Regions from separate parts of the Marinomonas sp. TI.3.20 genome, predicted to be linked through region 4. Evidence: predicted binding sites of a transcription regulator. Region 4 holds the regulator's gene; each other region holds the start of a gene.
The links. Region 4 encodes LexA, which represses DNA repair genes until DNA is damaged. Its sites were predicted from a motif close to TACTGTNTANNTANACAGTA; they were not measured.
Positions count from the first base shown of each region.

Region 1: a site for LexA is predicted at 1,190-1,209, ahead of umuD (translesion error-prone DNA polymerase V autoproteolytic subunit). Genes of this name have one in related genera too.
Region 2: a site for LexA is predicted at 1,850-1,869, ahead of dinB (DNA polymerase IV). Genes of this name have one in related genera too.
Region 3: a site for LexA is predicted at 6,101-6,120, ahead of umuD (translesion error-prone DNA polymerase V autoproteolytic subunit). Genes of this name have one in related genera too.

Region 1 is NZ_JBAKAS010000022.1:388-6,664, reverse strand. Features, by position in the region: gene V6259_RS17195 (helix-turn-helix domain-containing protein) at 82-309, shown strand; gene V6259_RS17190 (hypothetical protein) at 366-560, shown strand; gene V6259_RS17185 (hypothetical protein) at 577-906, opposite strand; gene umuD (translesion error-prone DNA polymerase V autoproteolytic subunit) at 1,222-1,668, shown strand; gene umuC (translesion error-prone DNA polymerase V subunit UmuC) at 1,668-2,939, shown strand; gene V6259_RS17170 (hypothetical protein) at 2,962-3,333, shown strand; gene V6259_RS17165 (ethanolamine utilization protein EutQ) at 3,323-3,673, shown strand; gene V6259_RS17160 (GlxA family transcriptional regulator) at 4,082-5,122, opposite strand; gene V6259_RS17155 (LysR family transcriptional regulator) at 5,423-6,277, shown strand, end outside.
Region 2 is NZ_JBAKAS010000015.1:48,735-57,391, reverse strand. Features, by position in the region: gene V6259_RS14645 (flagellar assembly protein T N-terminal domain-containing protein) at 1-924, opposite strand, end outside; gene V6259_RS14640 (LPP20 family lipoprotein) at 924-1,541, opposite strand; gene dinB (DNA polymerase IV) at 1,885-2,946, shown strand; gene V6259_RS14630 (hypothetical protein) at 2,996-3,118, shown strand; gene V6259_RS14625 (alpha/beta hydrolase) at 3,208-3,876, shown strand; gene V6259_RS14620 (inositol monophosphatase family protein) at 3,905-4,699, shown strand; gene V6259_RS14615 (DUF2489 domain-containing protein) at 4,780-5,244, shown strand; gene V6259_RS14610 (hypothetical protein) at 5,343-5,612, shown strand; gene V6259_RS14605 (mechanosensitive ion channel family protein) at 5,658-6,479, shown strand; gene greB (transcription elongation factor GreB) at 6,573-7,082, shown strand; gene V6259_RS14595 (DUF72 domain-containing protein) at 7,079-7,942, shown strand; gene V6259_RS14590 (NGG1p interacting factor NIF3) at 7,982-8,290, shown strand; gene V6259_RS14585 (NUDIX hydrolase) at 8,271-8,657, opposite strand, start outside.
Region 3 is NZ_JBAKAS010000004.1:13,609-22,265, reverse strand. Features, by position in the region: gene rluC (23S rRNA pseudouridine(955/2504/2580) synthase RluC) at 396-1,367, shown strand; gene V6259_RS05875 (anion permease) at 1,574-3,040, shown strand; gene V6259_RS05870 (PhoX family protein) at 3,141-5,042, opposite strand; gene V6259_RS05865 (CLCA_X family protein) at 5,276-6,019, shown strand; gene umuD (translesion error-prone DNA polymerase V autoproteolytic subunit) at 6,134-6,580, shown strand; gene umuC (translesion error-prone DNA polymerase V subunit UmuC) at 6,580-7,851, shown strand; gene ada (bifunctional DNA-binding transcriptional regulator/O6-methylguanine-DNA methyltransferase Ada) at 8,150-8,657, shown strand, end outside.
Region 4 is NZ_JBAKAS010000020.1:16,115-24,771, forward strand. Features, by position in the region: gene V6259_RS16740 (DEAD/DEAH box helicase) at 1-191, opposite strand, end outside; gene dinG (ATP-dependent DNA helicase DinG) at 294-2,414, opposite strand; gene lexA (transcriptional repressor LexA) at 2,485-3,105, shown strand; gene V6259_RS16755 (hypothetical protein) at 3,158-3,424, opposite strand; gene V6259_RS16760 (DUF6586 family protein) at 3,427-3,897, opposite strand; gene topA (type I DNA topoisomerase) at 3,894-6,524, opposite strand; gene V6259_RS16770 (DNA topoisomerase I) at 6,712-7,494, shown strand; gene V6259_RS16775 (hypothetical protein) at 7,491-7,973, opposite strand; gene V6259_RS16780 (universal stress protein) at 8,033-8,470, shown strand; gene cysS (cysteine--tRNA ligase) at 8,523-8,657, opposite strand, start outside.

The DNA of each region.
Region 1 (6,277 bases), on a different contig from region 4:
TTATCAATATGTGTAAGATTAAGTCGGTTGGCGTGATCTGTCAATACTTTTGATTATAAAAGTTATCAAAAGAGTTTATTTATGATCAGATTCAGGTTGAACGAGATGATTTCAGAGAAGTCATTTCAAGAAGGAAGAAGGATTACGATTGGTGAGGTTGCCAAAGAAACGGGGATTAACCGTATGACTTTGTCAAAGATGATTAACCACAAAGGTTATAGTACAGTGACAGATAATTTGGATAAGTTATGCGCTTATTTTAAGTGCGGATTAGACGAACTTGCAGAGTATGTTCACGAAGATGAATAGCTTTGAATTTATTTGTTAACTGTTTTCATTTCCAATAACTAAGCAGTGGGTAAGCTATGAAAGAAGGTGATAAAGGTCTTTATAGCGCATTACTAGAAGCAGGAGCAGATTCAGTCAAGGCAAACTCAGCGGCAGACATAACGCTTAGGCTCGTTGAATTGAGAAATGATACGACTTTTCTGAAATTGGCTGTTCTACTTATCATTTCACTCAAAGTGCTGGGATGTTTCGCTATTTTTAGCGGAGGGTAGAGCAGGGGAAAAGCCATCAAAAAATCGTGTCATCCAGCTGCTTTAGTAGTTGCTTGCCTTTGGTTGTCAGTCTTATTCTCCGATTTTTGCCCGAGTCTGCGTACTCTGCTAATCCTAGTCCATCACTAGAGCGATATTTACTCCCTGAAGAAAGCTTTCGAAATTGTCCTAAGGCGAATTTATATTCAGCAGAGGTTGCGTCATGAGTAGAGGCTAGGTCGAGAACGGAAAGAGCCGCTTCTTTTTCCTTGGCGATCATTAGAAAGAAAATCATCTGATTGATGCTAGTAATACCGAAACTTTGGGCTATATGAAGGGTTTTTATGAGTTTCTGGTGTTCATTCATTTCTATTTAGGCTCCTTCGCTTTATGAGTATTTGGACTGTCGATTGCAATAGTTTCCATTACAAAGGCTATCTCGTAAACCTATCAATAGAGCTAAGAAAATGCCAATTCAAGTTATTCAAACGGCTAATATCAGCATAATCAGTAGCCCTGATGGACTGCCTGTCACTAACTCTGGAGTATCCTGGCAGTTTGCCTAGAGTAGATTCCCTAATTTTTCTCTTAGAGTTTGGGATTTATCCTCTTGCGAGAATTCACTTGGCTATTCGTACTCTCTAAATATATACTGTATATCCATACAGTATATTGGTGAATTATGCGTGTAACTTATTTAGGTGTATCTGAATCGTCGGAATTTATCGCGGCAAATAGTCTGCGAATTCCGCTTTATGCTGATTCTGTGTCAGCTGGGTTTCCTTCTCCGGCGCAAGATTTTGTTGAGCGAACGTTGGACCTTAATGAGTTTTGTGTCTCCCGCCCTGCATCTACGTTCTATGTTCGTGCCCAAGGTGACTCCATGATTGAAGCTGGTATCTTATCAGGTGATGTTTTGCTGGTAGATAAGTCATTAACCGCTCGTCATGGTGATATCGTAATTGCCTGTATTCATGGAGAAATGACTGTAAAGACCTTGGAGTTACAACCTAATGTGCTTCTTCGTCCTAGAAATCAGGCTTATAAAGCCATTGTGATAACAGAAGAGTCAGAGTTCGAGGTTTTTGGTGTAGTAACCAGTGTGATTCGTAAGTATGAGCGTGGCTGATGCAAACAGTGTTTGCTTTAGTCGATTGCAATAACTTTTATGCTAGTTGTGAGAAGTTGTTTCGACCTGATTTGAAACGCACACCCATAGTTGTCTTGTCTAACAACGATGGCTGTGTCATTGCACGTTCAAAAGAAGCAAAATCGCTGGGTATTAAGATGGGCGTGCCGATGTTTCGGGTTCAGGAAGAGATAAAGCAGCATGGGATTGTGTGTTTTTCATCGAATTACGCTTTGTATGCGGATATGTCGAATAGGGTAATGACGATCTTAGAAGAGGAAGCACCTCGGCTGGAAGTGTATTCCATCGATGAAGCCTTTATGGATTTAACCGGTATTAATCATGTGCCGGATTTGCTGGAGTTTGGTAAGGGAATAAAAGCTAAGGTTGATCAGTGGACAGGAATTACAGTGGGGATTGGTATAGCTCCCACCAAAACATTGGCTAAGTTGGCTAATCACGCTGCAAAGAAATACCCAGCGACGGGTTCGGTCGTGGATTTGATGGACTCAGATAGACAAAAGCGTTTGCTTGCATTGGTTGACGTGAGTGATGTGTGGGGCGTTGGCAGTCGTACTACGGCAAAGCTAAAGGAGAGGGGGATTCATACTGGGTTGGACTTAGCTAACGCCGATCCTAAATCAATTCGTAGTGAGTTTTCTGTGGTGTTAGAGCGAACTATTCGAGAGCTGAATGGTGTGTCTTGCTTGGATTTAGAGTTAGTCAGGCCGACTAAACAACAAATTATTTGTAGTCGTTCATTTGGTCATAAAGTGACGGAGAAGCGCGAACTACGGGAAGCCATCGCCAAGTACACAACCAGAGCCGCCGAGAAACTACGTGGGGAAAAACGCCTTTGTCGCGTTGTGAGTGTGTTTATCCGTACCAGCCCCTTTATTCCAAACGAACCGCAGTACTCGAAAACGTTATCTGCAGAACTCCCCAATCCAACTGACGACACACGATATTTATTAGAAGTGGCCGACGTGTTGTTTCGTCGTATGTATCGGACAGGCTATCGCTATGCCAAAGGTGGGGTGATGCTGACAGACTTCTACGAACATGGAGCCTTACAACAAGATTTATTTCGAGCAGACAACACGAAAACCAATTCAAAAGCCCTAATGAGCGTCGTGGACAAAATCAATCACAGCGGCCTGGGTAACGTCTTTTTTGCCTCGCAAGGTGTGTCACCACAATGGTCAATGAAACGAGAACATCTATCGCCAGCATACACGACTAGGTGGGAGGAGTTGCCAAAGGTTTTTTGATTCAAAGTGTAGAAAATTCAAATTGACTAAAGCTTTTGATGAGCGTTATCCGCAATTAACAGACTTAAAATTTGAATATACTTGGGGAGGGGCGAGTAGCTTGTCAGGAAACTTTGAAACTTACTTTGGTGAAGTGGAAAAGGATATTTTTACATCTTGCTGTGATCAAAGCGTTGGCGCGGCGCGTGGTACATATTCTGGCATGATGCTTGCTGACATGGCTTGTGGAATAAAATCTGATCTCCTAGATAGTATTAAGATCGTATCAGGTAATCCTTCCCGATTACCTGCTAAACCATTGTTGCGTATCGGTGTTCCTGTACGTTTGGCCTTTGAGCGGTTCAGAAGTCTAGTTAAAACTCATTTAAAATGTCGGAGAAGATATGTCTGCTAAATTAATCAAAGGAAATAGCCTCACTCATATTCATCGAGGAGGGCCTCCTGGAAAAGCGAGTGTTGCAAGGGCTGTTAGTAACGACCTTAGCACAACAATGGGAGCTGGTGTAGCTTACTTTGATGATTGTTCTATCAGTTGGACGGTATTGTATGATGAAGTTATTTATGTTGTTGATGGCGTATTTCGTCTGGTAACTAAAGATGGTGTTATTGAAGGAGAAGCCGGAGATATAATCTGGATATCGGAGGGTACGGAGCTCAAGTATGAAGGTCGGCAAGCTAAAATTTTTTATGCTGTCTATCCAGGTAACTGGAAAGAATTACATGGACTATCCTAACCATCTTTAAGCCTTTAGAGCATACGAACAAGTCAGACTATGTTGTTCTGACTTTCGTTGTTCATCAATATTACGCCAAAAAAATGCCATTTTAGCGATTAAAGTGCTCTGGATGTTGTAACTGCTATTGAGACGGGCTGACTCTGTGTAGACTTCATAATCTGATCCAGTCTCAGCATCTCCAAGAGAAAATAGTATAGCAAGCTTGTTGTCATTTTAAGATAGAGCTTTTACTGGACTTGTAGCTCATGGTCATACTCTAATTGTTTGGCGACATTAGAATACCACCTATGGGCAGTTCATCTCTTGCCACACTCAACCATGAGTTGTGCACTTATTATCTGAATTTGCGGTCAATAAAGATGCAACCATGTCAGAGTGGATAAGACGTAGTTGCATCTTTTATAACTAATAACCAGAGTTTTTTCTAGCTGAACGAGGGCTCATCCCATAAAGTTCTTTAAAACGATTGCTAAAATGACTACTTGTTACGAATCCGCTTGCTAAAGCTATGTTTGTAACGCTCTCGTTAGACTGTATGAGTAAATCTTTTCCATGTTTAAGTCTAATTTCTAAATAAAGTTTGGAAGGAGTTTTGTTTAGGTGCTGCTTAAATAAGCGCTCGATTTGTCTTCTTGACAAACAGCAATATTCGGTTAAATCATCGATGCTTAGAGGCTCTTCTATATTATTTTTCATGAGCTTTAATATTAATTTAAGTGATCTAGGTAGTCTATGTGAATGATAGTCATAAAATTCAAATGCATTTGATGAACTAGGAGATTTATCGCAGCTCAATACTTGTTTAATTGATTTTATAAGATTTTTATCGGTGAACTTTTCGATTAAATGTAGCATCATTTCTTGAGCACTATTTACTCCAGAGCTGCTTGCTATACTCTCACCAATTACATAAGTCTGATTCGTTACGGATATTGAAGAGAATTTTTCCTTCATGAAAGAATGATTGTTTGGATGTACTGCGCAGATCATTCCATTCATGACTCGAGCATTTGCTATAGGAATAATTCCATTCCACAAAGATGCTAAGAAAATTTTCTTTTTTACTGCGCTTGATATATAGGAAGAAACAATAGGATTTTCTTTTAGACTGCAACGATAACCACCACATACAACTAAGATGTCAAAATGAAATAGCTCAGCGTTAATCTGATTGGTTAAAGTCAAATCTGTAGATACGCTTATATTAATATCACTGTCAACAGATATAGAGTTTATACCAATTTTCTTGAGCTCAAAAACTGAGGTTTCGGATAGCAAATTTGCCGTTACTAAAGCATCTACAGAAGATGTAAAAGAGGCCATTGAGAAATTTTCTAAAAGAAGGAATGCTATTTTTATTGGTGAAGCAGTGCTTTCTTTAATGAATGGTCTATGTTGCGCATCTGAATACTTTTTTTGGTCGTTTTGTGAGCTTGTGCTTCTCATAATTTTCTCGTCGCTTTTATGATGGTTTTTATTGGAATAAATTTTTTACCCTAGTACCTTTACCTTTTAGCTAAGTTGAGTCAAATGAGTAATTTTTAGAAAAATTGATAACATCCTGTTATCATTTGTCGCTATAGAATAATTAAACTACGAAGTGGGCTATTCCTTAAGTTAAGCTGTGCTTCGAAGTCTACAGAACACAAACGCTGATTGTTTATAGGCAATCCCTATTTCTTCGACGAATTGAATGGATTAAGATTAGTTAATTAAGATATACGTTATAACTAATAGGAATAATGCATGGTTAAGTATGTTGAACCTGATCAAATTCTTGTGAAAATGCCATCGTTAAGGGCTGTAAAGTCTTTTGTTGCTGCAGCGAAATATCAAAATTTTACCCGTGCAGCGGAAGCTCTCTGCGTTACGCAAGCGGCAATAAGTCGGCAAATTAGAGAACTTGAAGCGTCATTAGGTGTTGCATTGTTTAAAAGAGCGGGAAGAGCAGTAGAGCTGACTGAGGCCGGTATTATCTTTTATGATGCTGCTTATCTTTCATTTGTGAATATTGCGCAAGCAGCTCAAAGGATAAAAGCGACCGAAGAAGCTAATAAAGAACTTACTATTTGCTGTTCACCCGCTTTCTCATCTTTGTGGCTTTCGTCATGTCTCCCTGACTTTATATCTAAATATCCTGATATTAATATCAATATTGTTACGACAAGTGACTTTTTGCATATTGAACCGGGTGTGCATCCAGATGTATTTATCAACAAAATAATGGATCCTCGCGAAGGTTATCAATCTATCCCTCTTTTTTTTGATCTGATCTACCCAGTTTGTTCTCCTCTATTCCTACAAAAGCATTCGGAGATAGCAGAGCTAGAGGGGCTAAGGGCAACTCAGCTATTAAACTTAAGTCCATATGGGCGCTCTCAAGTAGCTGAACATGTTGATTGGGGAGTGTGGTTTAATAGTTTGAACCCAGAGTTGGCAATCGATGAAAAGTTACAGCTATTCAATGCAAATGACTACAATATGATCATTCAGATGGCCTTGAGTCATAAAGGTGTTTGTTTAGGATGGAATCACCTAGTTGCTCATCTTGTAGAACAAGGTTTGTTGGTTAGAGTCGGTGCATCTGAGTTATCTTACAAA
Region 2 (8,657 bases), on a different contig from region 4:
TAGTTTTTCACTGGTATCAATCGCGCTTTCTCGTAATATTTCACGTACGACTTTACCATAATGTATGGTCCAGAACTTAGCACTACCAAAACCTATTCTAGCATTATCTGAAATGTCCCAGTTGCCAATTTCACTATAGCGTTTTTGGAAAAGAAGTGCGCCACTGAAACTATCATAAATATAGAGATCCAATACAAAATTTCTTTCCTTTTGTATTGCTTTGTCTTTCTCTAACGGTGTTGCCTCTAAATTATCAGGTGTTCTTAGATAAAGTGGGCTAATGTCACGAATGACGCCACCAATTATATACTGTACCCCTAACTGTTGTCCGATACGGGTAACGTTTGTTAGGTTACCTTCGGAAGTCATTGAAGAAGGGGCATTTATTAAATCAGGGTAAAGGGCAACGTTGGTAGCAGTTAGGGCGCGAAGAAAACCTTGTTTGTTAATGGCATTGGCGAGATCTTTTGGTAGCTCTCTAGATATATTATTTAATCTTCCAAGGCTGGCTTGTTCCGGGTCTTGAAGTTGAAAGCCTATGATGCCAACTGACTTTTCATAATAATTAGTCGCACCATTACTACATTGAGAGTCGGGAGTGACATTGACGCGAGCGATAACGGTAAGAAAATCACCTTTACGCTCTTCGTGGATGATCTTAGCTTGCTGAACACGTCCTGAGCTGCGTATTTGAATGTCTGAATCCAGATCGCCATTTTTCAGGCGATCATTGACGCTTACTCTTGAACTTGATTGAAGGACTGCCTGTTTGATCGCTTCTTGTGTTGCTCGATAGCGGGCATCGTCAATGTCATCGTTGTAGATAATGGCTTTTCCAGTCGCCTTTACAGATTGAGCAAAAGTAGGCGCAATGGAGAGCAAAGACAGTGTGGCGAATAGAATAAATTTAAGCATTAAAGGCATTATTCAATCGTATAGAAATTGGCGGTGGGTGTTGGGCTAGAGGCATCAACTGTTCGATAGTCTTGGTGAGCTTTACATCTTGGGTCATTAGAGATGTTATTGGGTGAGCTTACGCACTGGCGAAAGTTTTCTTGAAGCGCCATTTCAACAACCGTTTCAAATGTGCCATCTTCATGTTCACGCTGTGAAACGACTTTAGCGCCAACGAGATAGGCGTCGATATAAGAACGTAACTCATCGTGTTGTAAAACCATGTTGCTTAACGAGCTTGATCCATCAAGTTTCAAGCCGTATACCCGTTCGGAAAGGTTTCGATAAGCATCTAATGTGGAGCTGCGTAATGCCATCAGCCGTGCTTGAGATTTGGAGAATCGTTTGCTTGTACTGACGGCAGCATAGCCAGTGGCATTGATAATAATAGGTTCGCGTCTTATTGCTCGCGTAACTTGATTTTGGTTTTGGTAATTAAGCGCATTGCCGTTACCCATGTCCACGGTGTTGCCATTACAAGGGCCAACAGTCGTGCAGTCTTCTCCGGTTTTTTGAAACAAATTTTGACAGCCCGCAAGAGCAATGCCCATTATGGCGATGGAAAAAAATTTAAAAACTAGTGTCATAATGGCGTCCCCAATGGAAGTCCTTATCTTGTTTTGCATAAAATATCGTTTAATTCTGCTTGGCGAAATTTCTACTTAAGCTGATGAAGAAGCAAAAAGTAGGCCACTGCCTATAATAGCGAATAATCCTGACACAAAATGTAAACTATTTTGCTTGTTAACGTCCATGTTTGCCGGTGTAAATAGGGATATTTCTGCTTTTTTCTTGGGAAATCTATACTTTATCTATATTTCCTCCTTTTGCTTTCTCGGTCAGCACTGTTTGCGGCGTGTTATTGGTGTTTGCTGTTTTAATAATTTGAACGTTATACTGTGTTTCTGTACAGTATTTTTAAGTGCTCTTATGTCTAGACAGAGAAAAATTATCCATATTGATGCGGATTGCTTTTATGCAGCTATTGAAATGCGTGATGATCCCAGTTTGCGAGAAGTGCCACTGGCTATTGGTGGCTCATCAAAGACGAGGGGGGTGTTGAGTACGGCGAATTACATTGCTCGCTCTTTTGGCGTTCATTCTGCAATGCCAACTGCAGTAGCGAAGCGCTTATGCCCTTCATTGATTGTTGTTAGTGGGGATATGGAAAAATACCGACTTGCTTCGCGGCAAATGCATGCCATATTTCGTCAATACACAGACATTATTGAGCCGCTTTCATTAGATGAAGCCTATCTTGATGTGACTGATTCAGGCGCTTATCAAGGAAGTGCCACTAGAATTGCCGAGCAGATTCGACGTCAGGTTGTTGAACAAATAGGCATCACGGTTTCGGCTGGTGTCGCAACAAACAAATTTATTGCCAAAGTCGCAAGTGATTGGCAAAAACCGAATGGCCTAACAACCATTACTCCCGCTCAGCAGTTTGAATTTGTTTCGCAGTTACCTGTTAAGTGTATTTCGGGAATTGGTAAGGTTTCTCAGGAAAAGTTAGGGGTTTTGGGGGTCTTTCTTTGTTCAGACCTGCAGAATATTGATTTTTCAATTTTACAAAAGAACTTTGGCAGTATGGCTTTTCGCTTATCTCAATATGCAATGGGGATAGACAGTCGTCCTGTGCAAGTTTCGAGAGAGAGAAAGAGCGTTTCAGTTGAACATACCTTTTCTGAAGATCTTTTATCTTTAGAGGCCTGCTTATCGCAATTGCCTGAGTTATTAGACAGTCTAGACAAACGAATGGCTGGTCGAGGTTTCGAGTCTCAAATTAATAAGTATTATCTCAAGCTAAAATTCAACGATTTTAAGCAAACAACCATAGAGCAATCTATCCAAAGCTCTTTCTCAAAAGAGGTGTTTTCCTCTCTTTTAAAACAAGCTTACCAACGTCAATCAAGGCCTGTACGCCTTATTGGGGTAGGTTATCGTTTGGCTTCTCTAGCACCCCGCCAACTCGACATGTCATTTGATTGAAGGTTAAAAATAAGCCTCTTTTTGATTATTATTATAGTGGAAGCGATTTGTGCAATATTACGAATGTCTTACTCGACACCTAATATTGACCATGCCAGAACGATCAGATGTAGCGTTTCGTCTTAATCATCAGCAAGAAGTAACTCAGGTTCGTTTTCCTGTAGAGCATTAAGGGTTATCTACAACAAATGATTGTCGATATAATAGGTTATTGCGTAACGCTATAGCCTATTTTTTCGGACCTATTTTTTGGAGTAAATAATGACAGATTTGTTGCCATATGTGCTAGTTGAAACGTCAGAAGTGCCGGATGCCGCCATTATTTGGTTACATGGTTTAGGATCAGATGGGCATGACTTTGAGTCTATTGTGCCGGCGATGTCTATTCCTTCTGATCAAAATTGGCGCTTTATCTTCCCTCATGCCCCTCGTCGTCCAGTGACTGTAAATGGGGGGATGGAGATGCGAGCTTGGTATGATATCTATGAAATGACGCTAGAGCGTAAAGTAGATATGGCAAACATTGAAGAATCCTGTTCACAAATATCTGCGCTTATAGAAGATCAAATCGCGAAAGGAATTGATGCGTCTCGGATTATTCTTGCCGGCTTTTCGCAAGGTGGCGTTATTGCTTATCAACTCGCTTTAACGTCTCAGCGAAAATTGGCAGGCGTTATGGCGTTATCTACTTACCTTGCAAATAAGGCTAGTGTGCCCTTAGCTTCAGATTGTAAAAATGGCAATACGCCTTTCTTAATTCACCATGGTTCGCAAGATCCTGTTGTTGCTCCTAGCTTAGCGTTAGATGCGAAAAAAGTTCTCACAGATCAAGGTTTTCAAGTTGAGTATCAAGTTTACAATATGCCGCATTCGGTTTGCCCTGAGCAAATTCAGGACATTTCAGCGTGGTTAATGGCTCGCCTGTCTTAAGTCTTATGAGTTGGAGGAGGGTTACATTATGGTAAATACAGATAGCCTACTTGAGTTTGCTAAGCATATTGCCAACCAAGCTGGTGTCATGATGAGTGATGCGAGAGACTCAAATCGTTTTTCAGAAGATTACAAAGCGGATCATGAGCTAGTGACTTCCACGGATTTAGCGATAGATCATTATCTCTGTCAACAAATTGCAATAGCTTACCCTGATCATCAAATATTATCGGAGGAGTCATCGCCTGATTTATCTTTATCTGATGCTCCTGTGTGGGTGATCGATCCTATTGATGGGACGGTGAATTTTGCACATGGGCATAAACATGTGGCTATCTCTATTGGTTTATATGTAGAGGGACAGAGGTTGCTGGGTGTGGTCAATGCGCCGTTTTTACAAGAGTGCTACTGGGCAGTTAAAGGTCAGGGAGCTTATCTCAATGGTAAGCGTCTTCATGTTGCTGATAAGGTCACTTTGCGTAATGCTTTAGTGGCTACTGGGTTTCCTTATCAGAAAAACGCACTAGATAAATTGATTAAAAGAGTGTCGAATGTGTTGTCCCAGTGTCAGGACATTAGGCGAAACGGATCGGCTGCGCTGGATTTATGTTGGGTCGCATCTGGTCGGCTTCAGGCTTATTATGAATCAGTAAAACCTTGGGATATGGCGGCTGGTGCTTTGATCGCTGCTGAAGCGGGTGCGCAAGTGGGCCGATATGATGTTGTAAGCTCTACTTGGCCATTAGCAATTAATGGTGATTCTTTACTGGTTTGCACACCCTCTTTATATGATCAGCTGGTTCAGGTTTTGTGTGTGGATTAGCTTTTTTTCAACCTTTTTAATGATGCTGAAAATGGGTAAGCGAATCAAATGTTTATCTCATTACTTTTTTTGGATTTTATATGACTTTTAACGAATTTTTAATACTGATTTTACTGTGCGTAGGTGTCATTGTTGTTTCTCTTTGGTATATCTATCGTCAGTTAAAATTGAATAGACAGCGCGAAGAAAGAATCCTTGAAGGTGAATCTTTTGTGGCTGAAGAGCGTCAAAAGAGAATTGATAGTATTCAAATATTATTAAAAGCGGTTGATGTAGATGAGAAGTTGGGTTGGATCGAAACGAGTATTCGCGTAAAAAACTTGTTAGATCAATTAAGTGTGAATTTATCGAGTCATGATGATATATCCGCTTTCTATATTTTGACTGAAAAAACAGAGCACATTCCGACCCACGAACAATGGAAGGATTTACCGAAAGAAGCTCGTACGAAATTCCGTAGTGAAATGGATAGATATGAAACCGAGCATTTAGAGCATTTGAAGCGTGCACGGATCGCTTTACTTGATCATTCTTTTGATTCATGATTTTTCAGCTCATTGTTTCATTTGTTCTGTGTTTTTGCTTATTGGCCGCGTTGATGGTGTTTTATATAAAGTATCAGTCAAAGGTGCCTTATTATCGCTTGAATCAAAATGACTGTGTTAACTTGTTAGAAAGAGCGGTAAATGGTGTGTTGCTTGAGCGAGATTGGAATGTCTTTATTGGCATGACTGTTCGAGATGATGAAGAATTTGAGCAGTTACGCGAAGTTTGTCTTATGATTGATGATGAGCATAAAAAAGGCACTCAAATAGTTGATGGCGGATTGTATGTTCGTTTTAGTAATGTGGGTTTAAAGCAATTGGCCTTATTGCTGGATGAATGGCAACATAAAGTGAATTATGCCGCTTAGCGGTTTATCTCTTATTAATATTAAGGATTGAAGCACATGGGTAATATGGATCAGTTCATGGAGAAAGGTATCGATATGTTACCTTGGATCTCAGATATGGCGATTAATTTACTGATTGGCATTGTGGTTTTAGTGGTTGGTCGGTTTGTTGCTCAAAAGGTAGCTCGTTGGTGTGAAAATAGAATGCTAAAAGCATCCGTGGATAAAGCCGTCGCTGGTTTTTGTTCTAGTATTCTTTATGCCTTGATGTTTGCAGGTGTGATATTAATGGCGCTCGGGCAAGTGGGCGTACAAACGACTTCTTTCATTGCAATATTGGGTGCGGCAGGTTTGGCTGTAGGTCTGGCTTTGCAGGGTTCACTTTCAAATTTTGCATCCGGCGTACTGATTATTATCTTGCGTCCGTTTAAGTCTGGCGATTTCATTGATGCGGCGGGCCAAATGGGCACAGTGGATCGTATTGAATTGTTCCATACTTACCTGAGAACACCAGATAACCGTATTATTATTGCGCCAAATTCCGCGGTAATGAATGGCTCTATTGTGAATTTTTCACGTGAAAAAACACGCCGTTTAGATCTTGTTATTGGTATTGGTTACGATGCCGATATTCGTCTTGCAAAAAGCATAATGGAAGAAATTGTTTCAGCAGATGAGCGCATCTTAAAGGATCCTGCTTGGGTTATAGCGGTTGCTGAGTTAGCAGATAGTTCAGTAAACTTTAACCTGCGCCCTTGGGTTGCTGCTGGCGATTATTGGGCGGTAAGAGCGGATCTTCTTGAGAAGATCAAATATACGTTTGATGAGCGCGGTGTCAGCATTCCGTTCCCACAAATGGATGTTCATTTACACAAACAAGAATCGTAATGCGTTAGATTCTAGTGTTTCAAAATGCCGTCAAGCAATGATTGTTGCTTGGCGGCATTTTTATTTTAATTATTGTAAAAATAGGTTGTTTTAATGAGTCGGTATCGTCCTCCATCTGCTCCAAAATCCGCGTATATTACCCAAGAGGGCGCTCAAGTACTGTTAGCAGAGCTTAAGTATTTATGGAAGGAAAAGCGTCCAGCGGTAACGGAAACGGTTCGCGAAGCCGCGGCCCAAGGGGATCGTTCAGAAAATGCTGAATACATTTATGGAAAAAAGCAGTTGCGTGAAATAGATAGTCGCGTACGTTATTTAGAAAAACGTCTTGATGTATGTACCGTGGTCGATCGTTTCCCTGCAGACCAATCAAGGGTGTTTTTTGGGGCTTGGGTGACGCTTGAGGATGACGCTGGGGTATTAAAAGAATATCGCATTGTTGGTGCGGATGAGCTGGATCATAACTCTGCTTATATCAGTATTGATTCACCTGTAGCGCGGGCGCTACTGAAAAAAGAAGAGGGGGACGAAGTGGCTATCCATCTGGCGGCAGGTGAGAAAACTTATTTGATTGATGCGATAGAGTACCGCGCACCGTCTCCATGAAAATTTATTATGGCATGGCACAATGGCAGCATCCGGCTTGGATTAATTGGTTGTATCCATCTTCCTTGCCGGCTGGCGAGCGAATTTCACGTTATTCACAAGTGTTTTCAACGGTTGAGGTTGGTAGTACTTTTTATACCAAGGTTGAGCAGGCGCAGTTGCAGCGTTGGTACGAAGCTGTCCCTGATGGTTTTCGTTTTGCATTCAAAGCGCCGCAGACTGTGACTCATCGGTTATTGGATCGATCTTGGAAAGAGGTCGTCGAAGACTGGCGTGTGTTTATGGCGTCATTAGCGCCTTTGTTACCTAAGCTTGGGCCAACCATGCTGCAGTTCCCAGCAACATGCGATGAGCGCTTATTGGAGCGTATTATGTTGCTGTGTGATTTGTGGGTGTTGCCATCGCCTTTGGCTGTAGAGACGCGGCATCTGGCGTATTTTGATAAGACGGGATATGAATCGTTATTTTTAAAAGGCCTGGCAGATAAAGGGGTGAACCGAGTGATAATGGATTCGCGGCCTGTCTTTTCCACAGAGGCTTATTGTGACAGCTTGGTGGATGCACAAATGAAAAAACCAAGAGTACCTTGTCACCCCGTAGCTACTGGAGCTCATCCTGTGGTGCGTTTTATTGGCCATCCCGATGTGTCTTTAAATGATAAATGGCTAGATCAATGGGCGGCTAAATTGAGCCAGTGGTTGTCATTAGGGTTAACTCCGAGTGTGTTTGTTCACTCTTCAGATAATATTGCCGCTCCAGCGTTGGCAGCACAGCTGGATCAGAAAGTTCAAATGTTGTGTCATGGATATCAGGCTGTATTGTCACTTCCTAGCGCTCAGGAGCAAGTGAGCCTTTGGTAGGTTACTTGGAATCATCACGATAAAATGAGGGGTTAATTTATGTATTCTTTGGTGTTTTATGTGCCTGAAACTCATTTGGAGTCGGTGAAACAGGCACTTTTTCTGGCTGGCGCAGGTTCGATTGGTGATTATAGTCAGTGTTGCTGGCAGATAAAGGGACAGGGGCAGTTCTGCCCTAATAATCAAGCGACGCCTTATATTGGAGAGCGAGGAATAGTAGAAAAAGTGGATGAGTATCGTGTTGAAATGGTATTGAAAGATGAACTTAAAGAAGGCGTTACTTCGGCGCTATTGGCAGCTCATCCTTATGAAGAAGCTGCCTATCACTTTATTCCTGTACAGAGTTGATAAGAATGGTGTCTTCGTGAAAGCCATATTGTCCAGTTTTGTGATCTTCGAGAAACAGCTCTAAAGTTTTACTCACACTGGTGAACGCAAGTTCGTCCCATGGAATATCCGATAATTCGAAGAGGGCGACTTCCGAGCTCTCTTCTGTTGCATGAAAATCATCTCTTTTTAAATCAGCCAAATAAAATAGATGTATCTGATTGATATGTGGGATGCTAATCATGCTGAAAGCTTGCCTGCAAATTGCCTCAGATCCACTTTCTTCTAGTGTTTCTCTCAATGCACCTTCGCTGGTAGTTTCTTGGTTTTCCATGAAGCCAGCGGGCAGTGTCCAATAGCCAAATCTTGGCTCTATGTTTCGTCTACA
Region 3 (8,657 bases), on a different contig from region 4:
AATAGTGACAACGATTCGTAGTGTTTAGGCAAATGGAGTGCGCGATGCGTTTATAAAAATAAAAACGATTTTATGCGGTCGCCGCCAAATCAATAACAAAAAGTCCCTATACTGGTCTCGTTTTTTTGCTTTTTTACGAAACAACGCGAACGCGCGGCCGAGCAATTAATGAGATTTCCTTCCCACTGACACAGATTTATCCGAATCATGCGGTTTATTATTTAAGATTAACTGTTACAGAGGTAAGATAGAGGGCCGAAGTGTCGCTTCGGCAGTATTCATTCAATTCTCAGTGTCTTATCTTCGAGGTGTTCTGTTGCCTCTTACCCTCTGTGAATGTGAATATAACAGTAAAAACTAAGTGCTTCAATTATAAAGGAAAGCAATCTTTGGTTATGTCGGACTCAGATCAAAATTCCACAGAGCGACCAGCGGTACGCTATGTGACGATTGACGAGAATAATTCTGGTCAACGAATCGATAACTTCCTTGTTACTCTGCTAAAAGGAGTACCTAAAGGTAAGCTTTATAACCTTTTGCGCAAGGGGGAAATTCGCGTTAATAAAAAACGCACCAAACCGGATTATCGATTGCAGCACGATGATATTGTACGGATTGCGCCTATTGTCCTGGCGCCAATACCGGATAAACCTACCCTGTCAGATAAGCTAAAGGACAGCATAGAGTCTCGTATCATCTATGAAGATAAGGGCCTGATCGTGGTGAATAAGCCTTCAGGGCTGGCGGTACATGGTGGTAGTGGCTTGAGTTTTGGTCTTATCGAAGTGATTCGTCAAATGCGGCCACAAGAAAAGTTCACTGAGCTTGTTCATCGATTAGATCGTGATACGTCTGGTTTGATCATGATTGCCAAAAAACGCAGCGTACTGAAAGAACTGCATACGGCGCTTCGTGAAAAAGAAGGCGTGCAAAAAACCTATCTTGCGTTGGTGTATGGCAGCTGGCCAAAACGCAAACTTCAGGTGAATGCTCCGTTGCTGAAAAACGAGCTGAAATCCGGTGAGCGTGTTGTGAAAGTTCATACTGACGGCAAAGAAAGTTTAACGCGCTTTAAATTGGTTCGTCAATTTGAAGGCTACAGCTTGGTCGAGTGTGAACCAGTAACAGGGCGTACTCACCAAATTCGAGTGCATGCTTTGCACGCTGGGTATCCGATCGTCGGTGATGATAAATATTCGCCGGTTGAATCATTGAAAGAAACTAAAGCCCTTGGCTTTAAACGATTGTGCCTGCACGCAACGCGCTTGGACATCATGCTTAATGGCGAACGCATGTTGTTTGAAGCGCCATTGGACAAAGAATGGCAGGCGTTAATGAATGAAAAATTAGACGCGGTGTTTCCATAAAGCGTCTGACTAACGAAAATTGATCAAAGGAGCGGATAATTATTACCAGATAATTACCCGCTCTTTTTTTTGCTTTGTGTTTTCTGCCCTTCGTTTGAGCGATGCTCGTTTGAGTGATGCATGTCAGCGCCATGATGGTGAAAAATCGCTAACATTCAACGACGGTATTCGTCGTTTTTGACGGTCATCTTGGTGTAGGAGTATGTATGAAGGCGGGTGGTGTCAAAATTGTTCCCGGTATTGTCTCTGTTGGCTTGGCGTTGTTAATTTGGTTTGTCGTGCCAGTCCCTGAAGGTGTGTCAGTCAATGCGTGGCATTTATTGGCGTTGTTTGTTGCTACTGTGGTTGCCATTATCGGGAAGGTCATGCCGATTGGTGCGTTGGCGATTTTAGCCATCACGCTGGTTGCGATAACGGGGGTGACGAATGACAGCCCCTCAGGCGCTATTAAAGATGCGCTAAGTGGCTTTTCCAATTCTCTTATTTGGTTGATCGGTATTGCGATTGTTATTTCGCGTGGGTTGGCTAAAACAGGCTTGGGCAACCGAATTGGTTATTATTTTATTTCTTTATTTGGTAAAAAAACCATCGGCATTGGTTATGCGCTGGCATTGTCTGAATTGGTGATTGCGCCAGTGACGCCAAGCAATACCGCACGTGGTGGCGGTATAATTCACCCGATTATGAAATCCATTGCCAGTAGTTTTGGCTCTTCTCCAGAAGACGGCACCTCTCGTAAAATAGGCCATTATCTTGCCTTGGTGAATTACCATATAAACCCGATTACATCGGCTATGTTTATTACCGCGACCGCGCCAAATCCTCTTATTGTAAAACTGATTGCCGATGCGACCGGAGCCAGTATTAGTATTTCTTGGGGAACTTGGGCGTTGGCTGCTTTGTTGCCAGGGTTGGTGTGTATAGCCTTGGTGCCTTTAGTGATTTACGCCATTTATCCACCTGAAATCAAAAGTACGCCAGACGCCAGTCGTTACGCAAAATCCAAGTTGGCAGAGATGGGGGTCATGAGTTACGGCGAAAAAGTTATGGTAGCGGTATTTGCGCTGCTGCTTTTGTTGTGGGCTGGCGTGCCGGCCATGTTATTGGGTCCTGAGTTTGCGGTAAACACGACGGCGGTGGCTTTTTTAGGCTTGTCTGTGCTGTTGATTAGCGGCGTCTTGAGTTGGGAGGATGTACTGAAAGAAAAATCCGCTTGGGACACAGTAGTGTGGTTTTCCGCTTTGGTGATGATGGCTACTTTTTTAAACAAGCTTGGCTTGGTGCATTGGTTCTCGACCGTGGTGCAAAGCAATATTGAGCAATTCAATCTGAGTTGGGGAGTGTCTGTCGTCATCTTAGTCGCGGTGTATTTTTATGTGCATTACTTTTTTGCCAGTACGACCGCTCATATCACCGCCATGTTTGCCGCTTTTTATGCCGCTGGGTTGGCTCTAGGCGCACCGCCTTTATATCTTGGTTTATTACTTGCGGGAGCATCTTCTTTAATGATGTCTTTGACTCATTATGCCACCGGCACATCGCCCATCATCTTTGGGTCAGGCTATGTTTCCATGGAAGATTGGTGGATCATGGGCTTTATTATGAGTGTCGTGAATTTAGCCGTTTGGGGAATCGTTGGTGGACTTTGGTGGAAAGTCTTAGGGTATTGGTAATATCAATACAGTCAGTGGTTAATGACGGACAGTAACTGGCTAACAATAGATTCAATAAAAAGGGTGACCACGAGGTCACCCTTTTTATGCTTTGTTTACCTTACGACAATTTAGGAATGCCGGTTAGGTAGCCAACCGCTGCGCCGTAACGATCTTTGTAATTGGCACGAATGTACGGGTCTAATACGTCTTTTACTTTATCATGCAGTGGGCTGCTCCAGTCACCTGGGTGTTGGAAGTTGCTCATGATGTAAGTCCAGCCGTTGAGTTCATCGACGGCGTGCAAGCCGGTTGATTCTGCGCCTGCTGGGGTAGATAAAATGCGCGCTAGTTCACCGCTGTCAACGTTATACGCCCACAAGAAGTTATTCACGTGATTGCCGCTGTCTTCACCGATAAATAAGGTGCGCAATGCTTCAGAATACTTAAGGTTATCTGGGTTGGAAATGCGGTCTGCATGCGCCGTGTTACCAAGTGCATCAGGCACCACTAGGTCTTCACCGATCAAGTTCGCTGGCGCTTCCATACGAACCGATACCCATTCGCTGTCAATGGCGTGGCCATGATTGTCTTTTTGACCACCGGTTAGTGTGTGTTCATAAACCGCACCGGCTTTTGGGCCTTCTACATGAATGTCTGTACTGCCATCTGTCATGGTTTTGTAGATGTAAGACATCGCCGAGTAGGCTTTTTTATCTTTGATGTTAACGGTCGTGCCTTCCATTTTAGTGAAGCCTAGAGACGCGCCAATCAAAGCCGCATAGCGGTGAGTTTCTAGGAAAGCGGCTTCTTTTTCCATGCCAGGTTTCAATTTTACCCAGTTGGTTTTTCCGCTGTAGCCAATCTTGGTGAAGCTGGCGTCTTTAGGGTCTTTTTTATGGATTTCCATGATGTCGCTTGATTTGATACCGGCGTCTACAAGACGTTGGATTTCGTCGCTGTTTGCTTCGCCGAGCTTGATCCACGTTAGGTTGCCTGCGCCCGGTCCTTTGCCAGACGTTTGATGCCATTTTGCGGCGTACAATGTACCGGCTGACAGGTCGCGTGGTTTGTCCGCAATAAACATAAACAAGCCGCTGTTGGTGAAATCGTCACCCATCAATACGGTGCGCTCATCTGGCATGACTTGCACAAGCTCGTGAGAAAGTCGTCCCATGCAGTAATGCTTTATGACAGAGCCAGTACCGTCTTTATTAACGGTAACTTCTGGCATATGGCCGTAGTTGTAAGGTTTGGCTTTGTTTTCATCGCCAAATAAATTTTTGCTGTAGGCTTTGAATTGTTTGTTATCTGGGTCTGAAGCATCTGGCTGATATTCTTCACTGGAAAGGTGGGTGCCCCAAGGAGACAAGCTCGCCCCACAGGTGATCCACAAACCGCCAACGTTTGAAGTGTCTACGTTGTGGTATTTAACCAGCTTTAGTTCACCGGTTTCTGGATTTTGATCCAAGGTCAGGATGGCAACAGGAGAAGGTAGGCGACCGTACATTTCATTGCCAGCGCCATCGCGACTGGTGTATTCAAACTGCACCACGGCAAAAACGTGGTTGCCGTATACGCCAGCGACCTTTGCGTCTTTAACGGTCAGTAGGCTAGAACCATCGGGACAGTCAGAGAAGAACTGACGATTATTAAAAGTAGGATCTGTAATGGGTTTATTATTGATATCATAATAACCACCCGCAACGAGTGTATTGCCCTGACCATCTGGCACGCGGTCACCCGATACAAAGAAAGCGTGATAATCCAATTTCACTAAGCGGCTAGAGCCATCTTCAAATTTCAACTGCATGGCGGCGTTGGTGTAAGCGGTGGCCATGGCAGCGGGATTACTAAGAGAGGGCGCTGTCATAGGAACAAAGCTGACGGAAGATAAAGGCGCCTCTGTCATGTTTTCTGCAAACGCTTTCGCGCTAAACATGCCACCAGCTAGTGGTAGCAATGGCGCGCCAGCCATAAAGCTCAGCATTCGGCGACGGGTGTTATCAATTGACTGACTCATGGTTATTATTCCTTTCTGTATTCAGGGTTTGCCCGTAATAAAGTAAAAAGCACAAAAGTAGTGGTTCATAACTGCCGGTGCAGTAAATCACGTCGGCCATGACGCTTTCGTGACAGCAAAATGATCTTTTTATGTCAGATCAATGAAATAGTCTGAGAGTTAGAAAAGAGAGAGGGCGCGCTAGGTGTGATAATCTAGCGGGATATATTTCATAATATGTTGGGTGTTTGTACATGAGTTCGGAGTTTGATCGGCCTAATTTTGTGATGATTCGTCGTCAATTTGATTTTCGTGGTATTGAAATGGGTCGCTGGGTAAAACCTGATGAGCGCGATCGAGCGGCAGTGAATTTTTATCAAGCGTTATGCGACTTGATGGACGTGCTGCAGGGGCCTGAAACACTGATTTCATTGCGTGGCACCCTAGGGCTTCAATTTGGTAAAGGTGGACGCCCCGGCGTGGCGGCCCATTATATGCCAGCCACACGGCAGTTAGCGTTAGCAAAAAATGCCGGAGCGGGTTCGCTCGCGCACGAGTGGTACCACGCATTCGATCATTATATGGGGGACAAAATGTTTCCTGTTTTGGGCGCGCAATCTTTTGCCTCATCCAACTGGTTAACCGCGACTAAGATGCAGCCTCATCCGCTAAACACACTATTAGAAAATTGCTTTAAAGTGATTATGCTCAATGCGCAGGGAACCGCGCCAAGTGCGCTGTTTGATGCTTCGAAACGAACAGACCAGACATTAAATATTGTCTATTACGCCAAGCCAGAAGAATTGTGCGCCAGAGCCTTTGAAGCCTTTATTGAAGATGAAAAGCCCCAAAGTCGTTTTCTTGTGAAAGGCAGTCGCTATTCAGACGAAGCCAAAGCCGGACTCTACCCACAAGGTGAGCAGCGTGAACACATAAGCGCTGCTTTTAAAGCCTATTTTTCAAGGCTTGGGGCTGCGCTACATCGACAACAGAGTTAATTGCGCCTCATTTCTCGCCGAAGCATCAGAAATCCTGCCTTTCACAAAAATTCGCTTGGTCTTTCGTCTTCTCTGAAACTATACTGTATATATATACAGTATTTAGGATGACCTATGCGTGTTTCTTATCTTGGTGTTTCAGAGTCTGCTTCTTTTATTGCTGGTAACAGTGTGCGAATTCCGCTTTATGTGGATTCTGTGTCGGCGGGTTTTCCATCGCCTGCTCAGGACTTTGTCGAAAAATCCTTAGACTTAAATGAGTTCTGTGTGGCTCACCCAACTGCGACGTTTTACGTGCGCGCTCAGGGGGATTCGATGATCGATGTGGGTATCCTGTCGGGCGATGTGTTAGTGGTGGATCGGTCGTTAACGGCGCGCCATGGGGATATTGTGATCGCGTGCATTCATGGGGAAATGACGGTAAAAATGCTGGAGTTAAAGCCAAACGTATTGCTTCGCCCAAAGAACAAGGCCTATAAGGCGATTCCTATTACCGAGGAATCCGAGCTGGAAATCTTTGGTGTGGTGGCGGGTGTGGTTCGTAAGTATGATCGTCATTAATGCAAACTGTCTTTGCGCTTGTCGATTGCAATAACTTCTACGCGAGTTGCGAGAAGCTGTTTCGACCCGATCTGAAACATACCCCTGTGGTGGTGTTATCGAATAACGACGGCTGTGTGGTAGCGCGTTCTAAGGAGGTGAAAGCGCTGGGGTTGAAAATGGCGGTGCCGGTCTTTCAGATTCAAGACGAGATAAGAAAGCACGGCATTGTGTGCTTTTCGTCGAATTACGCTTTGTACGCGGATTTATCGAATAGGGTGATGACGATCATTGAGGAAGAGGCGCTACGAGTGGAGGTGTATTCCATTGATGAGGCGTTTATGGATTTAACTGGTGTGGATCATGTGGTGGATTTACTCACCTTCGCGAGGCAGGTAAAAGCCAAAGTAGACAAATGGACAGGGATTGCGGTGGGTATTGGCATTGCGCCGACTAAAACACTGGCAAAGCTAGCCAATTATGCCGCGAAAAAATACCCTGCCACTGGGTCTGTCGTGAATTTGATGGATAGCGACCGACAACGACGATTGATGGCGCTGGTCGATGTGAGTGATGTGTGGGGTGTTGGTCGACGGACCACTGAGAAGCTGAGAGCAAAGGGCATTCATACTGCGTTAGACTTGGCCGATGCGAACCCAAAAGAAATACGAGCTGGATTCTCGGTTGTGCTCGAGCGCACGGTTCGTGAATTGAATGGTGTCTCTTGTTTGGATTTAGAAAGTATAAGGCCAACCAAGCAGCAAATCATTTGTAGTCGATCGTTTGGTCACAAGGTGACAGACAAGCAAGCGCTGCGTGAGGCTATCGCCAAATACACCACCAGAGCGGCCGAAAAGCTACGAGGCGAGCGGCGCCTTTGTCGCGTGGTCAGCGTGTTTGTCCGTACCAGTCCGTTTATTCCCAGTGAACCGCAATACTCACAAACTCAATCGGCAGAGTTACCCAGCCCAACGGACGACACACGAAATTTATTAGAGGTAACCGATGCTATCTTTCAACAACTTTATAAAGAAGGCTTTCGCTACGCAAAAGCTGGCGTGATGCTTGCGGATTTCTACGAACACGGTGACGTTCAAGAAGATCTCTTTAGGCCATCAACCAATAAGGCCAATTCAAAAGCCCTGATGGGCGTCGTGGACAAAATAAACCACAGCGGCCTCGGCAACGTTTTCTTTGCCTCTCAAGGCGTGTCAGCTCAGTGGTCAATGAAGAGAGAGTACCTATCGCCAGCGTACACAACCAGATGGGAAGAGTTACCAAAGGTTTTTTGATGCGAATGTCACTTTGATGTTTTGGGGTGCGTCACATAAGCGGTTGGGAAGGAGGGCTTCGTAAAACTTGGCTTTTTGTGGGGCTTTATTAAATACTGTATAAATATACAGTATTTTGTTTTTTTGATCAGATCTTTTCCGCTATATTGCTCGTTTTCTGTTCGGCCGACAACGCAATCAAATAAGTTAGCAATAAACAGATGGTTGCGCGGATTAAAAAATGCTGAAATGTAACCAATAGATTCAACTCAATTCTTTAATTATTAAGCCGTTCAATTGTTTAATCGAGATAGCCATCATGCCAATGCCTTCAGAAACTGAGATGAAAAAAGCCATAGCGGAAAGAGATCCAGCCTTTGACGGGCAATTTCTTTATGGTGTGATCACCACAGGGGTATTCTGCTTGCCCTCTTGTCCGACTAAGGCGGCTAAGCCTGAAAATGTGCGTTTTTTTGCGGACATTGATGCTGCTATGTTGGCCGGATTTCGACCTTGCAAACGTTGTTATTTTGTCGATAAAGGTACTCGTACCGACCAGTTGGTTGAAATCGCTCGCTATATTGAGTCCCATTCTGATGAGAAGATAACCCTTTCAAGTTTGGCGGAGGTTGTTGGTGTCTCCGCCTCAAGATTGCAAAGGCTGTTTAAAGAAGCTTTTTCTATTTCGCCAAAAGCGTATCAAGATGCGGTTCGTTTGCGGTGTTTCAAGCAATCCCTTAAAAACGGTGACGCGGTAACCGATGCCATTTACGGTGCGGGTTTTGGTTCTATTAGTCGAGTCTATGGCGAAGCAGATCGCCATATAG
Region 4 (8,657 bases):
TCAATAGACCATACTGAGGTACCGCTATTTTGTTTAGCACCTTCCACCGGCTTATTGATAATACCTTCAGCAGATTTATCAGAAACCCCATTGGCTGGCTTACTTTCTGCTTTAAAACGCTTGTTAGAGCGACGAGGACGCTTTGGTTTTACTGTTTGTTCTGATGTAGGTTCTGTCTTTTGGTTTTCCATATTGGAATCTATATGCTTCTTATGTGTTTTTACGTTTATGTGTCTTTGCGTGGAGTGTACCTAAATGATAAGTCTTTATCACCCCTTGCTTTTCGTAAGTTATTATTGTCTGTAAGGAGGTAGGCTATTAATTAGCTGCTGCCCATATCGTTTTGTGCGCAAGCGTTTATCCAAAATATGAATTTCGCCGGAATCTGATTCGCTACGTAGCAACCTACCCGTCGCCTGCACTAAGCGTAATGATGCATCTGGAATGGTGATCTCCATGAATGGATTCCCACCACGCTTTTGAATCCATTCTGCTAACGTTGCCTCTACTGGATCATCAGGCACGGCAAACGGAATTTTTGCGATATAAACACACGTTAAATAATCACCAGGTAAATCCACCCCTTCGGCAAAGCTAGCGAGCCCAAGCAGTAAACTGCCCTTACCATCATCAATACGCGCCTTGTGCGAATCTAAAATAACGCGTTTTGACTGCTCCCCTTGCATCAATAGAATATCCTGCAATCCGGCAGAAAGAGATTTAGCCACCTCCTCCATTTGCCGACGCGAAGAGAATAGCACTAAACTGCCTTTCTTAGAATCTACTTGTTTATCAAGATATTGAACAATCTCTTGTGTGTGCTGTTCAACCCGATTGGGTTCATTTTCCATATCAGGTATGACCAGCAGACCATTTTTCTGAAAATCAAATGGGCTTAAAACTCGCAAATACTCACTTTCGTGCGGCACTCCTGAGCGCATATTAAATCGGTGGAATTGGTTTAGGGCAGTCAATGTCGCCGAGGTAACAATAGCCCCAAAACACTTATCCCACAATTGCTGACGCAATGTATGGGCCGCTAAAATAGGTGAACCACCTAATTCAATATCCTGCTCCATACCTTGCCCTGTAACCACTAACCAGCGCGCGTTCGGTGGGTAATTCTGGTCATCGACCGCCGAGTATAAACGCCACAACTCAACACTTTGCTCTAAACGCCCCAATATAACGCCCAAAATTGGCTGCCAGGTTTCAGCAGTTTCCGGCGTCACACCCATCCCTTCGTTTTGCTTGGTTTTCTTGCATTCGTCCTGAATACTTTCAATATTATTGAAAAGCTTCTGATAGGAGGTCTGCAAACTATAGGCTAGCTGCCGTAACTCATCAGGAATAACACCAAACTCAAAACGATGCTGATTATTCTCTTGATCCAAGCCCAAGCCTTGAATATAAGGCGCTAAACCTTGCTGTGCGTACTGGATGAAATTGACAATACTTTGAATCTGTTGAGGAATTTTAAGCAACAACTGCCCTGTTAAGCTAACGTCATCGGTCAACTCTTGCTTTAAGTTCACTAGATTTTTTTCGAGCTGTCGCAACCAGGTAATACTTTGTTGCAAACGAACCTCGTGACGGAAATGGCCGATTGCCTTATCAGGCAAATGATGCCCCTCGTCGAAAACATAAATAGTTTCTTTCGGCGGCGTTAAAATTGCCCCACCACCAAGCGATAAATCAGCAAGCACTAAATCGTGGTTGGCAACAATCACATCCGCGTCTTCAATTTCACCGCGCGCTTTAAAAAACGGGCACGCAGAGTAATTAGCACAGTTGCGGTTAGTGCACTGCTGATGATCCGTAGTCAAGCGGCGCCAATCTTGATCCCTAATAATGCCAGACCAATTATCCTTGTCGCCGTCCCACTCACCCTTAGATAAAGCAACATCCATCTCTTGATAAAGCGCGGTGTTAATATCATCAGATTGAAGATGTTGTTCAAACAACCCAGCAAACATATCCTCTATACCTTGCTCTTCAGAACTCAGAAAACCTTCCAAGTTATTCAAACAAAGATAACGCCCACGCCCTTTTGCTAAGGTATATTTGAAACTTAATTCGGTATGCTCTAACAGATCAGGCAATTCTTTATGGAGAATTTGTTCTTGCAAGGCTACGGTTGCCGTTGAAATAATCAACTTTAAGCCACGCGCTTTTGCAATTGGAATCGCAGCCAGACAATAAGACAGTGTTTTACCCGTCCCCGTCCCCGCCTCAACAACGGCCACATGCTTTTCGTCTAACCGCTCACCTTCGCTCCCTTGCTTTATATTTCCCAAAGTACGGGCGATTGTGCCGATCATCTGACGCTGACCAACTCTAGGTTTATGGGACTTTGCTTCCAGCGAGGCTCGGTAAGCAAGGTGAATTTGTGTTTTTAGTTCATCTGAAAGCATTTAATTTATTGAGTATCTTGAATAATGCTGTATATAATAACAGTTACTGTATAAACAACCAGATGACGCTATGATTAAATTAACCAACAGACAATCTGACGTACTAGAAACCATTCGTGAATTTATTAGCGAAACAGGTTTTCCTCCAACTCGTGCAGAAATAGCCCATCGCCTAGGGTTCAAATCTCCCAATGCCGCTGAAGAACATCTAAAAGCCCTCGCTAAAAAAGGGGCCATAGAAATGCTTTCCGGCGCATCCCGTGGCATTCGCCTGCTTGAAGACCCTGCTTTAGCAGAAAAAGCGGATGCCGGATTACCCGTTATTGGCAAGGTCGCTGCTGGGTTTCCAATTTTGGCCCAAGAAAATGTCGCGTCTCATGTTAATGTTCCAGCCGCGATGTTTTCACCTAAGGCGGATTACCTTCTTTCCGTCTCTGGCACTAGCATGAAGAACATAGGCATCATGGAAGGAGACCTACTTGCTGTTCATAAGACGACAACTGTTCGTGACGGCCAAATTGTTGTTGCTCGAATAGGCGAAGAAGTCACTGTTAAACGATTTTTCCAAAAAGGCAGCTTAATTCGCTTAGTACCGGAAAATGAAGACTTTGACGATATCATTGTAGATTTAGAAAGCGAAGAGTTTGCTATTGAAGGACTTTCAGTAGGCGTCATACGCCAAACTATTTAAATCAGAACCTTCAGCCGAAAAGCCAAAAGGCGAAGCAAATGCTTCGCCTTTTTTAATGCAATATTTTAGGCCTTACATCCATATCTTCTGGATACTCCATGTCATCACCAAACGTTTCTTCTTCCGAATAAACAAAATCAATCCCTGCATGAAACATGCATTTTGCCAGTTCAAAATAACGTTCTTTAAGATAAGACTTAGTATCATCAGAAATTGTTAATGTTGCCAAGGGCTCTGCATTCTCGCCCTCTTCGCCAGCTGGACGCAATACAATATCGCCATTGTCCAGCTCAATAATTTCTAGATAGGATTCTTTCATATTTAATACTCTGAGGATTCTTCTCTAAAACGCAACACCAACTCCGTTAGCTTAGATAAAAACACATTAACCGATGCACCGTCATCGCCGCCACGACCAATCAAGTTTGCTTCATTGGCTTTAACAAACATGGAAGAGCGGCATTCAAATTGAACCAAATAAGCTTGCTCTAATTGATTTAGCCAAGAACCAGATTGCAAAGATAAGTCATGCAGTTCGACTAATACCGGCACGACAACATCTTTATCTTTAGCTTCTTTCAACAAACCGTCAAGTTGCAAACCAGAGGTTAGTTGGTAAGCCAAACCAACCTCCTGTAGCAATCCATTCAACGCACTGCGCAAATGAAAGATTGCGGCCCCTTCCAAACTTGCGCCAAGCCAAGAACCTGCATCTTCTTGACTTTGTCGAAGAAAACGGCGTGCTGAATCCAACTTTTGATTGGTTAAACTCGCTGGAGTTGCAGCACTCATTTCTTTTTCTTACCTTCTTCAACGACCCATTGCTTACCAACATAATAGGCTTTCCAACCCGTTGGCTTACCTTCTTCTTCAGTCATCACATACTGCTCTTTCGTCTTACGACTGTAACGAATAATGGTCGGACGACCTTCGTTATCCATAACTGGAGCATTAGAGAAAAAGTGATATTTAGGATCGATCTGCTCCATGTAAGGAAGCAATTCTTTCACCAGCGGTGCTCGAGTTTCTCGCTTACGCGGAAACTGACTAGCCGCTAAAAACAAACCCGTTGCACCATCACGTAAAACGTAATGATCTTCTACTTTTAAACAAGCTAGGTCAGGCATCGGAACTGGGTCCATCTTAGGTGGCGCCGCTTCCCCGCTCTTCAAAAGCTTGCGAGTATTTTTACAATCGTCGCTGGTACAACCAAAATATTTGCCGAAACGGCCTGTCTTAAGCTGCATTTCTGAGCCACATTTATCACACTCAAGTACAGGACCATCGTACCCTTTGATCTTAAATGTACCCTCTTCCACCGCATAACCAGAACATGTTGGATTGTTACCACACACGTGTAACTTACGGTGTTCATCCATCAAATAACTGTCCATGGCAGAACCACAAATATCACAACGTCGCTTATTGATCAGCGCTTTTGATTCTGCTTCATCGTCATCTACAGCAACTGCTTCATCACCACGAGTAAGGTTAATCGTCGCTTTACAACGCTCTTTTGGTGGTAACGCATAGCCAGAACAAGACATAAATACGCCTGTACTAGCAGTTCGAATTTGCATTGACCTTCCGCAAGTAGGACAAGCAATATCGGTTGGTGTTGGCTCATTCAGCATCATCCCATCTTCAGGATCTTCTGCTTTGGCTAAGACAGCACTAAAACCATTATAAAAAGCATTGAGTGCTTCAATCCAGTTCTCACGACCTTCTGCCACTGCATCCAACTGCTCTTCCATTTGTGCAGTAAAGCTATAGTTCATGAGGGAGTGAAAGCTATCCACCAATCTTTCAGTCACAATATCGCCCATTTTTTCAGCGTAAAAGCGACGATTCTCTACTCGAACGTAACCACGATCTTGGATAGTAGAAATGATTGATGCATACGTAGAAGGACGACCAATACCACGTTTCTCAAGCTCTTTTACTAAACTGGCTTCACCAAAACGCGCCGTTGGTTTAGTAAAGTGCTGCTCTGGCAATAATGCTTCTAGAGTGAGAGTCTCACCTTTAGCAACATCTGGAAGAATATTGTCTTCGCCTTTCTTAACCACACCTTGCATAGCACGAGTGTAACCATCAAAGCGTAAAATACGTCCTTTGGCTTTAAACTCATACTCACCACTTGTTACAGTGACAGTCGTAGATGTGTATTGCGCAGGCGTCATTTGACACGCCATAAACTGAGCACGGATCAATTCATAAAGACGATGCGCGTCTTTTTCCATGCTTAACAAATCTTCTTGGCGCACACTAACATCAGAAGGACGAATCGCTTCATGGGCTTCTTGAGCCCCTTCTTTACTGCTGTAGCGAATAGGTTCTTCAGGTAAGTATTTGTCGCCAAATTTCTCAGCAATATATCCGCGTAGCGCCTCTACAGCCTCTAAACTCAAGTTAGTTGAGTCTGTACGCATATAAGTAATGTAACCACCCTCATAAAGGCGCTGAGCCAACATCATGGTCTTTTTAACGCCATAACCAAGTCGAGTACTCGCGGCTTGTTGCAAGGTAGAAGTTATAAATGGTGCTGATGGCTTACTGCTTGTCGGTTTATCTTCGCGATTACTTACTAAGTAATCGGCATCTTTCAAGCGAGCGAGATGCTCATCAGACTGCTCCTGACTCACAGGACGGTATTCTTTGCCTTGATATTTTGCTGCTGCAAATTTGATCGTATCTTTCGCTGGCGTTGTTAAATTCGCATCCAACTCCCAAAACTCATCAGGAATAAAAGCGCGTATTTCTTTTTCACGTTCAACAATCAAGCGTACTGCAACTGATTGAACGCGACCTGCGGACAAGCCACGAGCCACTTTTGCCCACAACAATGGCGACACCATAAAACCAACAACACGGTCTAAAAATCGACGTGCTTGCTGTGCATTAACACGATCCATATCAAGTTCGGATGGCGTTTCAAAAGCGGCTTGTATGGCTTTTTTTGTAATTTCGTTGAACACGACACGCTTATAGCGGCTGTCATCACCACCGATGGCCTCACGAAGATGCCACGCAATAGCTTCACCCTCTCTATCCAAATCGGTCGCGAGATAGATGGTATCGGCATTTTTGGCAAGACGTCTTAGCTCTTCAACCACTTTTTCCTTGCCCGGAAGCACTTCGTAGTGCGCTTCCCAACCATTTTCCGGGTCAACGCCCATTCGAGAAATAAGCTGCTGTCGAGATTTGCGGCGTTTATGCTCAACCTTCTCTTCTGGGCTCATCTTTCTCGTCAAAGCGGCTTGTTTTGCTCGCTCCTGCGGAGTTGATTTTGCTGTTGAACCTGTCGGCAGGTCTCGAATGTGTCCCACACTCGATTTCACAACATAATCGTTGCCTAGGTATTTATTGATGGTTTTCGCCTTAGCGGGCGATTCCACGATTACCAGTGATTTTCCCATTGAACTGTGTAAGCCTTATTTAAGTACGTCTGCAAATCTACGTTTGCGAAATTTAGTCTTTCGGGGCGCTGATATTAAGCAAACACCTTTTATATGACAAGCGATCACTGTATTGTTTCTCACATTATCGCTTGCTGAATCTAGTATTTCTTATTTAACATACTGAATTCATTGCTTAAGGACAATCATGGCGCTCCTCCAAATTCTTACAATTGTGTTTTTAATGATTATCGTGGTGCTTTCCGTAATCATTGGTTCACGTGCACATCAGAAAGAAAAAGAACAAACTGAACGACGTTTTAAGCAACTTCAGCTATCAAATCGCGCTGATCGAGTTGAATATCATCTGCGCAGTTTAAAAGATATTGACACAGATTCGATCGCTAGTGATGTTCTTTATGATTATTATATCGATACGTTACGCGAGCTGCTCCAATATGCCGATGATGCCGAACGTATCGAAGCACGCATCACTAAAGCAGAAGATGATCGCAACACCGACCCTATTGAGTTTAATCCAACTCCAGAGCCGCTAAGCTTTCAACAAAAAGCAAACTATAAAGAGCGCCTAACAAAAGTCGCTAAGATGCTTCTTTTCCTCAGAAGACAGGGCCGCTTAAGTCATTCACACTACAAAGCTTGTTACGATTATTTGCGCTGGTTGAACCTATGGGTCCAACTTAATCGCCAAATAGTACAAGCAAACAAAAACTTTATTAGCGGCGATAGTCGCGTTGCTCAATCTCTATATGGGGTGATTCTATCTCATATCAAATCTGATTCCATCGAAAGACCAGAAAAGAAAGCATTACAAACATTTGTAACGGACAAAATGAAACAAATTTTAGCCCCTAAGATTGAAGCCATTCAAACCACAGACAATCCAGAAGAAGCACTGAGTCAACTCATTCAAAATCTACAACCCGGAGACGACATCACTGATCCGACAATTAACAAAAATGCAAATTAAACCAATGAGATACTAGCCAAAGAAGGTAACAATTCGGACATTAACTCAACCGACTCTTCGGCCCCGGCTTCATCCCAATAAACCACCACAGATTCACGCGTGATTTCTATCGCCCTGACTAATGGTAACAACAACGCCAATTGCGCTTTATCTTTATCGCACAACGCTAGCGCCTTACTAGACCACCAGCCGGGTGCTGCTTGATGATATTTCCAGACATCGTAGGTGAGTAATAATACTTTCTCTGCGGTGATCGGAAGCGATTTAGCCCTATAGTGAGCATAACTGCAAACTTTATGCACTTCCTTTGATTTATCCCACTTGTCAGGCAGCCCGATTGATGTAAGCTGGACAATGAGATTGTGCTTTCTAGCAAACATCCTTAATGCCATCCGTCGTCGCTCTTGTTTTGGGGGCATGATCCATAAGGCGGATCCCATTAGGGAAAGTGTAATTAACACAATTATTAGCACGACCATTAAGTGTCTCTTTGTTTTTGGAACTAAAATAAATTATAGCGTTGAGCTTGGAGGTTTTTATGTTGTACAAGAAAATTTTACTCGCTGTTGATCTCACCGATGAGAGCATCAAAGTGGCCAATAAAGCCGCGTCTTTATGTTTACCCCTAGGCGCTGAACTCGTTATCGTACACGTCATAGAGTCACTAAACTATGCTTACGGTGGTGACGTCCCTATTGATATCACTGATATTCAACAACAGTTACATGACGCTGCAAAAGAGCGCATGTCCATTCTTGAAGAGCAACTTGATGTCCCCGTTAAAGAAGCATGCGTTGTTCAAGGTGGTATTGAAAGCGAAATCCATCGCATTGCTGAAGAAAGACAGGTCGATCTTATTGTTGTCGGAAGTCACGGCCGTCACGGCTTAGCGTTACTACTTGGCTCTACTGCCAACGGTGTTTTACACGGCGCGCCTTGCGACGTACTTGCCGTTCGCGTTCAAAAAGAACAATAAAAAAAAAGGCGATACCTGATATGTGCAGGTATCGCCTTTTATTTTTATATGTTTAACGCCTAGTCCAAGACGTTCCTTCTCGGCTATCCAACAACTCAATCCCCTGAGCCGCCAACTCATCACGAACTTCATCGCTGCGCGCAAAGTTTTTATCTTTACGAGCCTGAGTACGCTCATCAATCAAGAC